Linked DNA regions of Pelosinus fermentans DSM 17108. The protein of the gene in region 2 interacts with the protein of the main gene of each other region in a pairwise test. Links are inferred from orthologs where the notes say so. Each region holds a gene or a part of one and is shown on either strand. Other genes may lie near its edges.

Region 1 (4,055 bases), 1.6 Mb from region 2 along the record:
TGCTGTACCTGATAGCGATACAAGTAAGGCATCAGCTCTAAAAGCGAGCAACATACTGCGGCTTCCAATGCCATGGTAAGGAATTATTTGTGTACGTGATAGCCATTTTTCATCAGTACACTGGGATAAGTTCACCAACCACATTTCTGGTACATTTTCTTGTAAAAAAGTTACCACATCCTCACTTAAAATTGACGCTATAACATATTGACTAACTAAAACCACTGGTTTATGGCCTATTGTAGTATATAAACTGTTACCTGTATCAAGCATGGCTGTTAACTCAACCACCTGCCCATTATATTCAATTTTCACTTGATATAGACTTTGCTGCCGAGTTGTACTCGATAACATACGCCGTATGATAGTAACAATCAAAATAGATCCTAAACAACTTCCCCATAATACATTTTCCCAGGATAAAGTTGTAAGAATTCTGATCAGCGTATGAGAATAATGATTCACTTGCCAGAAATAAACCCATCCAACAATAGAACCACCTAAAATAAAGGATACAACATAAAAAGATGCTAACAATAAAAATGATCTGCGTTTAGATGTATAGCCAAACGCTATATAAATCAGCAGGCATGACATTACTAATTTAGCGATAGCGGTATGACAGAACTCCATACTAGGCAGCATACCGATTAAGACGTAGCAACCCCCTACTGCAGCTGCTAATACTATCCGCCAAAATTTATATGTAGCCCCTACCGTCCAAGCCGTTAACATTAGAATCATACTATTCATCATTATATTAATAATAAAAAGCACATCAGCATAGATATACATCAATAACCTTCCTATCATCATAAACGTAACAGCAATATACATTTTAATAATAATCTATTGTTTCATTGCATAAGTTATTCTTATTATAACAAGGTGATCTTTATTTTTTTGTAGAAATATGGTTTTTTCTTCCAACTTATTTGTTGCATCAATTGCTGCTTATTTTTTTAATCCTAAACAAAAAAGCATACAAAATTTAATTTTGCATGCTTTTTTTATTACATTATTCATTTATATTCTCGCATTAACATAAGAGAAGAGGTTAATATTAACGTCTCATCCATGTTGGTATATCTAAATCACGTACTTTAAAAGGTTCTATCGTTGTACTCTCCAATTTTCCTTTTACTACACTAAGAGGCTTACCGTCAAACCCTGTAGCAATTACAGTTACACGAACTTCATCCTGAAAATTTTCATCAATGACTGCGCCAAAAATAATATTTGCTTCAGGATCAACTGCATCAGAAATAATCGCAGCAGCCTCATTTACCTCTAGTAAACCTAAACTCGGCCCTCCTGTAATATTCAAAAGAACTCCCCTGGCGCCTTCAATCGAAGTTTCTAGCAAAGGACTCTTTATTGCCGCTTCAGCTGCAGCTACTGCTCGATTATCGCCTGAACCATATCCAATCCCCATTAGGGCTGAACCCGTATCAGTCATAATGGTCTTCACATCTGCAAAATCCAAATTAATAAGCCCTGGTACAGCAATTAGATCCGAAATCCCTTGTACCCCTTGTCGTAATACATCATCAGCAATGCGAAAAGCATCGATCATAGAAGTACGCTTATCAGCGACTTGCAATAAGCGATCATTCGGTATGGTAATCAGAGTATCTACTTTTTCTTTCAACTTTGCGGTTCCACTTTCAGCTTGCGCCTGACGTCTCCGACCTTCAAAAGAAAAGGGTTTCGTGACAACACCAACCGTTAATGCCCCTACCTCTTTAGCACACTCAGCAACAACAGGAGCTGCACCAGTACCCGTACCGCCTCCCATTCCTGCAGTTACAAAAACCATATCAGCACCACGCAATGCCTTTATAATTTCTTCACGACTTTCTTGAGCAGCTTTTTCACCAATGTCCGGATTGGCACCTGCTCCAAGTCCTTTGGTAAGTTTTTCGCCAATTTGTATTCGATAAGCTGCCTGAGAATGCATTAATGCTTGTGCATCTGTATTTACTGTTATAAATTCTACGCCATGTAGACCAGCAGCAATCATCCGATTTACAGCATTATTTCCACCACCGCCAACACCAATTACTTTAATTGCAGCAAATTGATCTAAATCCATATCTAATTCAAGCATGGAATTTCCCCCTTATAGTCACAAGATTTAGTTTTTTAAAAAATTTCTACACTTACTCATCAATGACCGCCAAGGATTACTCTCTAGAATAACTTGGGGTTTTGGCAAATTCTTTCCTGCATATTTTAATATCCCATAACAAGCTGCATTTTCAGGAGAACGATATTCTAAAGGCAGTTCTTGATGAATGACAACTTGAACCGGTATACCAAAGGTTGCTTCTATGCTCTGAACAAAACCAGACATAGCCCCACAACCACCAGTAAGAAAAATCTTTTCAATTTTATTTTCTGCCAAAAATATTTTACTATGCTCATGCATTAAATAAACAAGTTCACAGATACGACTCTCAACAATTTTATATAAAAAGTCATAAGAAACATGCTTGTCTGTAGTACCATACGCGTTACAATCTAAAATGATCTCCTGCCCCTGTAGTTGTTTATTTAGCTTTGCATAATATTTCTTAATCTCCTCAGCATGTTCCCAGGAAATAGCTAATCCTCGCATAATATCACTTGTAATATAATTTCCACCTAGAGGTAACGCTGTAGTGAAATCGATATGCCCCTCTTGGTACAAGATTAACTCTGTACTCCCCGCTCCTATATCTATCACTAAAAAGTTTTTAGCAGGCACTGGAATTATAGCTTCTGTAACAGCAACAGCATTAGCAATTACACTAACAACATGTATACCTAACGTTTCAATTTCTCTGACCAGATCATTGAGTGTCATTTTAGGTATACTTACAACATGAGCCTCCACTTCTAAGTGAGAACCTTTTTCCTGTAGTGGCAATCCATTTTTTCTTTGTTTATCAACAAAAATCTTCTGTGGCAATACATGTAACACTTCATGATCATCAGGAATAGCAACCAATGCTGCAGCTCGATACACACGATTCACGTCATCTATTGTAATGCTACTTGGAGCTGAAGGAGCAATGCTGCCAATACTATTTACTGCATTAAGTTCCATACCGCCAATGCCGATATAAGCATCCTTAACAGAAAGATCAGTAGCCATTACTGCACAGTCAACAGCTTGTTCAATAGACTTAACCAATAGATTACAATTGGAAATTACACCTTTTGCAAAGCCATTTGTTGTCATTTGGCCGCTACCAGCGATTGTTACATGTCCATCTAGACCAATTTTTCCAACAAATATTTTAATATTACTTGTACCGATATCAATTCCTAAGATATTTTTGCTATCCATGGCTAACCTCGTTTGAAGTATTCTACACCATACTCCTATTTCAACATAAATACTAAATTTCCTTTTTTTATTGTAATAAAGAGACAATTATCCTACTAATATTTTTTAAAAGTCTCATTATAGCAAATTAGCACCTTGATTATCCTTTTATATTTAAAAAAGACTTGGCGTAGGCCAAGTCTTCAGAAGCTCTAACGATTCTAACTCCTTATTATTTCCTTAAAAAATAGCGTCGAATGATTGCTAAGTTCTGGAATATCCGTAAACCAAAAGCTAATAGTGCAACATAATATAAATCAATACCCAAACCTTCACCAATGTACACTAATCCAGCAGCCATTAATGCATTTGTAAAAAAACCTGTAATAAATACAGTATTATCAAATTTTTCTTCCGCTCCAGCCCGTAATCCGCCAAATACAGAGTCCAAAGAAGCTAATAAAGCAACTGACATGAATTTTGCATATTCAACAGGTATAGTAAGAGGGAAAAAAACACCTAAACTAATACCAATAATAAGTCCAACCAATGGTAAAGCCACTATTTACCACCATCCTTTATTGGCTTGGCATATTCAAAGCGAAATGCGCCTTTATATGCAGGAACATCTACTACATCTTGTTTTTTCAGACTGACTTGAATCCCCCAAAATTGCAATGTCTCTATTACTCCGCCTCTCATCTTAAGGGAATTTTCTAAGGTTTGCGGTTCACCAATCACC
Region 2 (6,072 bases):
AAACCCGCTGCAATTTGTCCTGTATCCATCCGTTCATACCGCAAATCATCTTCAGTAAAGATCTCACGAGCATTCACTTGACGGGCTGCCACCGTTACCTGACGATATAAATTCACCTTAAATCTCAGACTTACTTTGGTAACAGCTTGTCCATCCACACTTACAGAAATTATTATAGTAGTCGGAGTATTATAACGAATTCCATAAGGCAAAGAAGCAGCCAGCGCAACAGTCCCTACAGGTGCTGTTACCTCTTGTTCACGTCCAACATAAAATATATGTAAATCATCATATTTAACATTAGGTCCCACTTGATCCCGAATCGCATTGATTCCTTTATCAATCAATGTTTGCGCACTTATAACCTGCGAATCGCCAATCACAGTCACACGATCAGGAATGCTCCACATAACACTTGCTAAATCGATACCCGCTGCTGCTAATCGCATAGTAATGATTTCTTTGGTTAATACAAAACTGCTGCCCGGGGCAGGTGCATCACCAATTTTTAGCTGACGCAGTTCTTGATTGATTTTTTCATCATCCCCGCTGATCTTAGCGACTTGCCCAAGGCTGATGGCTGCACCATTCACTCTAACCTGCTCATCAATGACAACCCGGGTGCCCTCAGCAAAAGCTGAAGTGATCAATACGCAAATTTGGAATAAGATAAGCAGACATACCTTCTTACTCATTACTTTCACCTAACGTTTCAAGTTAGCAGCTTGTTCAAGCATTTCATCAGATGTCGTAATGGCTTTGGAATTGATTTCATAAGCTCTTTGCGCTACAATCATATTCACCATCTCATCCACAATCTGAACATTAGACATTTCTAAATATTTTTGTATAACGGTGCCTGTTCCATCTATTCCAGGATCACTGGCAACCGGAGTACCTGAAGCTGCAGTTTCCTTTAGTAAATTATGACCAACACTATCTAAACCTGCCGGATTTACAAATTTGACCAATTGCAGCTGTCCTAATTCCTGCGCCTCAGTTTCACCTGCTAGTATGACTGATACGCGGCCATCAGATGATACAGCAAGATTGGAGGAATTTTCAGGAATGGTAATGGCAGGCTCCAGAGGGTACCCTTCTGAAGTAACAATTCGTCCCTGATCGTCTCGTTTAAACGCACCATCACGAGTGTAATTAATCGTACCATCAGACATAGTAATTTGAAAGAAACCATCCCCTTCAATCGCCATATCCAATTCGTTTCCTGTTGATTGAAAACTACCTTCTGTATAAATTTTTTGAGTAGCTACCTGACGAACACCACTGCCTAATTGAATCCCTGTAGGCAGCATTGTATCTGCACCAGTGGCCGTTCCTGACTGTCGCATAGTCTGATACATTAGATCCTCAAAATCTGTACGGCTTTTTTTGAATCCTGTCGTATTGACATTTGCCAAATTATTGGAAACCACATCAATGTTCGCCTGTTGGGCAACCATTCCTGACGCAGCAGTCCATAATGATCTCATCATAGTCTAAAAATCCTCCCTAATCACATGAAATATATTGCTAAAAAACCTTACCCGCTATCAAACTTAATTCCTAAAACATTAAACGTTAATTCCACATATGTATACTAAATTATAACAGCAGGATCTTAACTAATCCTACTTATAATATCGCCACAATAGAGCAAAATCTTAAATAAAAAATAAAGTTTTATAGTTTTGCGATATCATTGGCAGCCTTTCCCAATAAATCATCATGAGAACGTACTACTTTAGCATTTATTTCATAGGAACGATAATTAGTAATCAAATTCACCATTTCTCCAACAACATTCACGTTAGACATTTCTAAAGCTCCTTGTATTACACTACCAGCTGCCGGCTGTACTTGTGCACCTTGGGCTGCAGCAAATAGACTCGACCCTTCCTTGGAAAGCTGTTTTTCATCGGCAAATTCTTCCATTCTTAGCTGTCCTACTACCTCATTATCAACTATCACACGTCCATTTCCGTCAACCGACATTTTGTTGCCATCGATCACAATCGGACCATTTTCGCCTAACACCTGATATCCGTCACTTGTAACTAATTGGTTTCGTATGCTTTTTGCAAACGTGCCGTTGCGTGTATATCGCAAGCCCTGAGGAGTTTGCACTGCAAAAAAACCTCTTCCTTCAATTGCTAAGTCAAAGGCATTCCCCGTCGTTCTTATGGAGCCGCCAGTATAGGTCGTTGCCACTTCATCCACTATAACTCCCGTCCCCATACGGCCAATAGCAGGGGCCTCATCACCATCATTAACACGAGTAATTAAAATGTTAGCAAAATCTTTAGTAACAGCTACATCCTTTTTAAATCCAGCAGTATTCGCATTTGCTAAATTATTGGAGGTAACATCAATACGTTCTGCCTCTGCCAGCATACCAGAAGCAGCTGTATATAAACCGCGAATCATGTAATCACTCCTTTTTCCTTCTCAAAAATTTTACGGACATCCCTTGACTAGGCGATACTGCCTCTTTTTAATGTTGTCAGACTATCTTCTAGAGAACCTAAAGAATCCAAGGCTTTTCCTGTACCTAATGCCACGCAGGAAAGGGGATCTTCTGCTAAATAGGTAGGAATACCAGTCTCTTGCTGAATCAGCTTGTCCAAACCATAAAGCATCGAACCACCGCCAGTCATGACAATGCCCCGATCCATAATGTCTGATGACAATTCAGGAGGAGTGATTTCCAGTACCGTTTTCACCCGTTGAACAATCAAGGACACAGACTCATTTAATGCTTCAAAGGTTTCAGCTGATGTAATGCGTAACGTTTTCGGCAAGCCAGAAACTAAATCCCGCCCGCGAATTTCCATACTTTCATTACGACCCGAGACCAATGCTGTGCCAATCGTCACTTTGATCTGTTCCGCAGTACGCTCACCAATCATCACGTTATATTCGCGTTTCACATAACGCACTAAAGCCTCATCGAACTTATCTCCGCCAACCCTTAGTGATTCACTCACTACAATACCGCCCAAACTTAATACTGCTACATCCGTCGTACCCCCGCCAATATCAACCACCATAGAACCAAATGGTTCTGAAATATCCAATCCTGCACCAAGAGCTGCAGCTAAGGGTTCTTCAATCAAATAAGTCTTTTTAGCACCAGCCTGCACTGCAGCCTCTAAGACTGCCCGTTTTTCAACTGTTGTGACACCGGAAGGTATGCAAACCATGATACGAGGTTTAAAAAAGAAGTTCTTGGGAACCACTTTGCTGATAAAATGACGCAGCATGGTTTCCGTTGTATCATAATCTGCAATAACGCCCTCTCGCAGTGGCCGAATAGCAATAATGTTGCCGGGAGTTCGTCCAAGCATTCGTCGTGCCTCTTCTCCTACGGCCAATACTGTATTGGAATCACGATCGATCGCCACTACTGATGGCTCCCGCAATACAATCCCTTTACCTTTTATGTACACCAAAACGTTGGCAGTCCCTAGATCTACACCAATGTCCATTGACATTCCAAACATGAATAATCCCCTCTCCTACTCCTACTTGTCCATTCTTTAGTTTTTATTTAAACCACAAAGACTACGAAACTACAGCCATTGCCTTTGTGGTTAATTAACGCCTTAAAAAATAGTTTCACTTGCTTCCATTCTACATGAATAAAAAAAATCCTTTATTTTTTGCTATTTTCTCCCGCTTCCTTATATTTTTTTCGCGTGGCTTCTCCACCGCGGATATGACGTTCCGCCTTATTTTGTTCTAATATCACCCTTACACGGTTTGCCATTTTTTTATTCACGAGCGGCAATCTTTCTATCATATCCTTATGCACCGTACTTTTACTTACCCCAAACACTATGGCTGATTGCCGCACCGTATGCTTGCTCTCCAAAATGTGCTGACAAATGTCCAATACCCTTTTACGGATATAATCCTTCATAACCTTTCTGCCCCCTCACCCTTGCTTTGCTAACATATATATATGCGGACAAAATAAAAAAAAGCACTACTGTGCTTTTTAAAGGCTACTTTTTTATTAGCTTGTTATTTACGAACTGATCTAGAAAGTGGCATCCTATTACGCGCATAAGAATCAGTCTTTGTTTATTATCAGTAAAGGATCTGCATAGTCATCATTTTCTTTGATTGCTAAATGTAGATGATCATACGGTTCGGCATCACAGCTGCCCATTTTTCCTATTTCTTGTCCTGCCTGAATAAAGTCTCCTTTCTCAACGGCAGCCTTCAAAAGAGATCCATAGTACACTTGATAATCCTTATGTTTTACCACTACGGTTAATCCGCTATTTGCATCCTGGTATATTTCAGTTACCTGCCCATTCTGTATGGCCGATACGCTCTGCCCCTTATGTCCCATTACATCAATTCCTGTATGATAACGCCAATCGTTATACAATGGATGTAAATACCAGCCGAACTTTACTTTTATCTCACCTTTTACTCCTAGAAAGCGCCCTGAATCCTCTGCAGAAGGCTGGACTTTTGCCACTGGCGCAGATGCCGAAGCTGCTTCTTGAGGTAAAGCTGCTTTCTCGTCTACGATCAATACCCCAGCAGGAGCAGAAACTTGTTCTTCCTGATCCTGCTGGGGTATGACAACAATATTCTGCTCTTTCTTATGTATCGTTATAAACACAGATGCTACTAGTACACTTGCCAGCATTAACAAACATGCACCAGTATACAGGCTTTTAAAGGGGATCTGCTCTCGATAAAAACGTCGTCTGTATAAACTTGTATTTATTTTTTTTAAATGCAGCGTGATAAAAGCTAAGGCAGGAATTTTTAATTTTGACATACTATCACCTCATACTCAGTATGTCCGATAAAAAATGTTTTTAAACAGTCTTCTATTTAGTAGGCGTTTATATTCTTAAGAGCCACGCCAGTATAGTATTTCGTAATAATCTGCCGATAATCCATGCCTTCTTTCGCCATGCCATTGGCTCCATATTGGCACAAACCCACACCATGCCCATAACCGATTGTATTGACAACGATCTTATTATCTTTTAGCTCTACATTAAAATTATTAGAGCGCAAATCCAGCTTTTCCCTCACCTCTGCTCCAGACAATACTTTGCTGCCAATGCGAATTTGACCAACTCGCCCAGACTCCGTGGTATTCAAAATAGCCATAGCTCCACTGCTATTATTTTGCATGGCAGCTACGACTTGCGTTTCTGGGCCTAATAGTTGTTCCACCTGCGCAAAAGAAAATTCTTTTTTATCATAATATCGGGGAGATTTTTGATCCCATGTACAGGGTATACTTTGCAAGTAAGGATAGTCAAACCCCCATACTTCTTTTGCACTTGCTGTCCTTTCCCCACTGGTTGAATGATATACTGCCTGAATGAATTCCCCATTATAAGTAGCAACTTCACCACTTGTTTCCTCAACTGCCTTGCTAATTTTGTTCCAGAATTTTGTATAGTTACTCCCCCATCGTTTCTTTAGCGTCTCTTCATTTGCCCATGCCTGACTTTGCTTGTAATCGGTACTCACATCAGCGCCAGGCTGTTCTGCCAGACCGCTGCCCCCAAAGGCTGTCATATTCTTCACAGCATACGTCCGCGCTGCCACTGCCTGGGCTTTCAAAGCTTCCAGTTCAAATTCAGCAGGCATTTCTGCCGCTACTACACCTTTTAAATAGTCTTCTAACTTCATTTCAACAATTTTCTGCTGTTCATGAAAATAAACTTTGATGATGATATGATCGCCTTTTGCCATTTTAGCACTCCCACCCTGCCTTGGCTCTCCATGAAAACCGCCTATCACTAGAATCGGAATAACAATCACCAACACCAGCACCAACAAAACCGTCCATGCTAGTACCTTCTTCACACATGCCCCTCCTCTTGCTCTACATAAGTACTACATCCTATGCCAAGCCTGGGGTAAGTATGACTGGGAACCAAATCATTAACGCATCCTTCCGAACAAAAAGAATAAACATTTTGAACCGCGAAGGTCACGAAGAATTGCAAAGGACGCGAAGGAACATTATAGATGTAGTCTTCGTGTTCTTCGTAATTTTCGCGTCTTCGCGATTCAATTATTTTTTTTGTC

Evidence for each region.
Region 1: the proteins of mreB (region 2) and ftsZ interact in binary tests that used the Escherichia coli proteins (3 or more experiments, as listed by UniProt). The link is inferred for Pelosinus fermentans DSM 17108 from one-to-one orthologs.

What each region holds. Positions count from the first base shown.
Region 1 is NZ_AKVN02000001.1:2,338,633-2,342,687, reverse strand. Bases 88-2,865 are described here. They hold ftsZ (cell division protein FtsZ), read right to left. Parts: upstream 2,111-2,865; coding sequence 1,064-2,110; downstream 88-1,063. Other genes in these bases: ftsA (cell division protein FtsA), read right to left, coding at 2,138-2,865; spoIIGA (sigma-E processing peptidase SpoIIGA), read right to left, coding at 88-795. Also shown: more of spoIIGA, read right to left, coding at 1-87; more of ftsA, read right to left, coding at 2,866-3,334; FR7_RS10625 (small basic family protein), read right to left, coding at 3,546-3,875; FR7_RS10620 (DUF881 domain-containing protein), read right to left, coding at 3,875-4,055. UniProt on the Escherichia coli protein: Essential cell division protein that forms a contractile ring structure (Z ring) at the future cell division site. The regulation of the ring assembly controls the timing and the location of cell division.
Region 2 is NZ_AKVN02000001.1:784,293-790,364, reverse strand. The notes cover bases 1,487-4,372. They hold mreB (rod shape-determining protein), read right to left. Parts: upstream 3,501-4,372; coding sequence 2,472-3,500; downstream 1,487-2,471. Other genes in these bases: FR7_RS03565 (M23 family metallopeptidase), read right to left, coding at 4,073-4,372; spoIIID (sporulation transcriptional regulator SpoIIID), read right to left, coding at 3,653-3,919; flgF (flagellar basal-body rod protein FlgF), read right to left, coding at 1,681-2,424; flgG (flagellar basal-body rod protein FlgG), read right to left, coding at 1,487-1,493. Outside these bases: flagellar basal body P-ring formation chaperone FlgA, read right to left, coding at 1-695; more of flgG, read right to left, coding at 705-1,486; more of FR7_RS03565, read right to left, coding at 4,373-4,798; spoIID (stage II sporulation protein D), read right to left, coding at 4,855-5,847. UniProt on the Escherichia coli protein: Forms membrane-associated dynamic filaments that are essential for cell shape determination. Acts by regulating cell wall synthesis and cell elongation, and thus cell shape.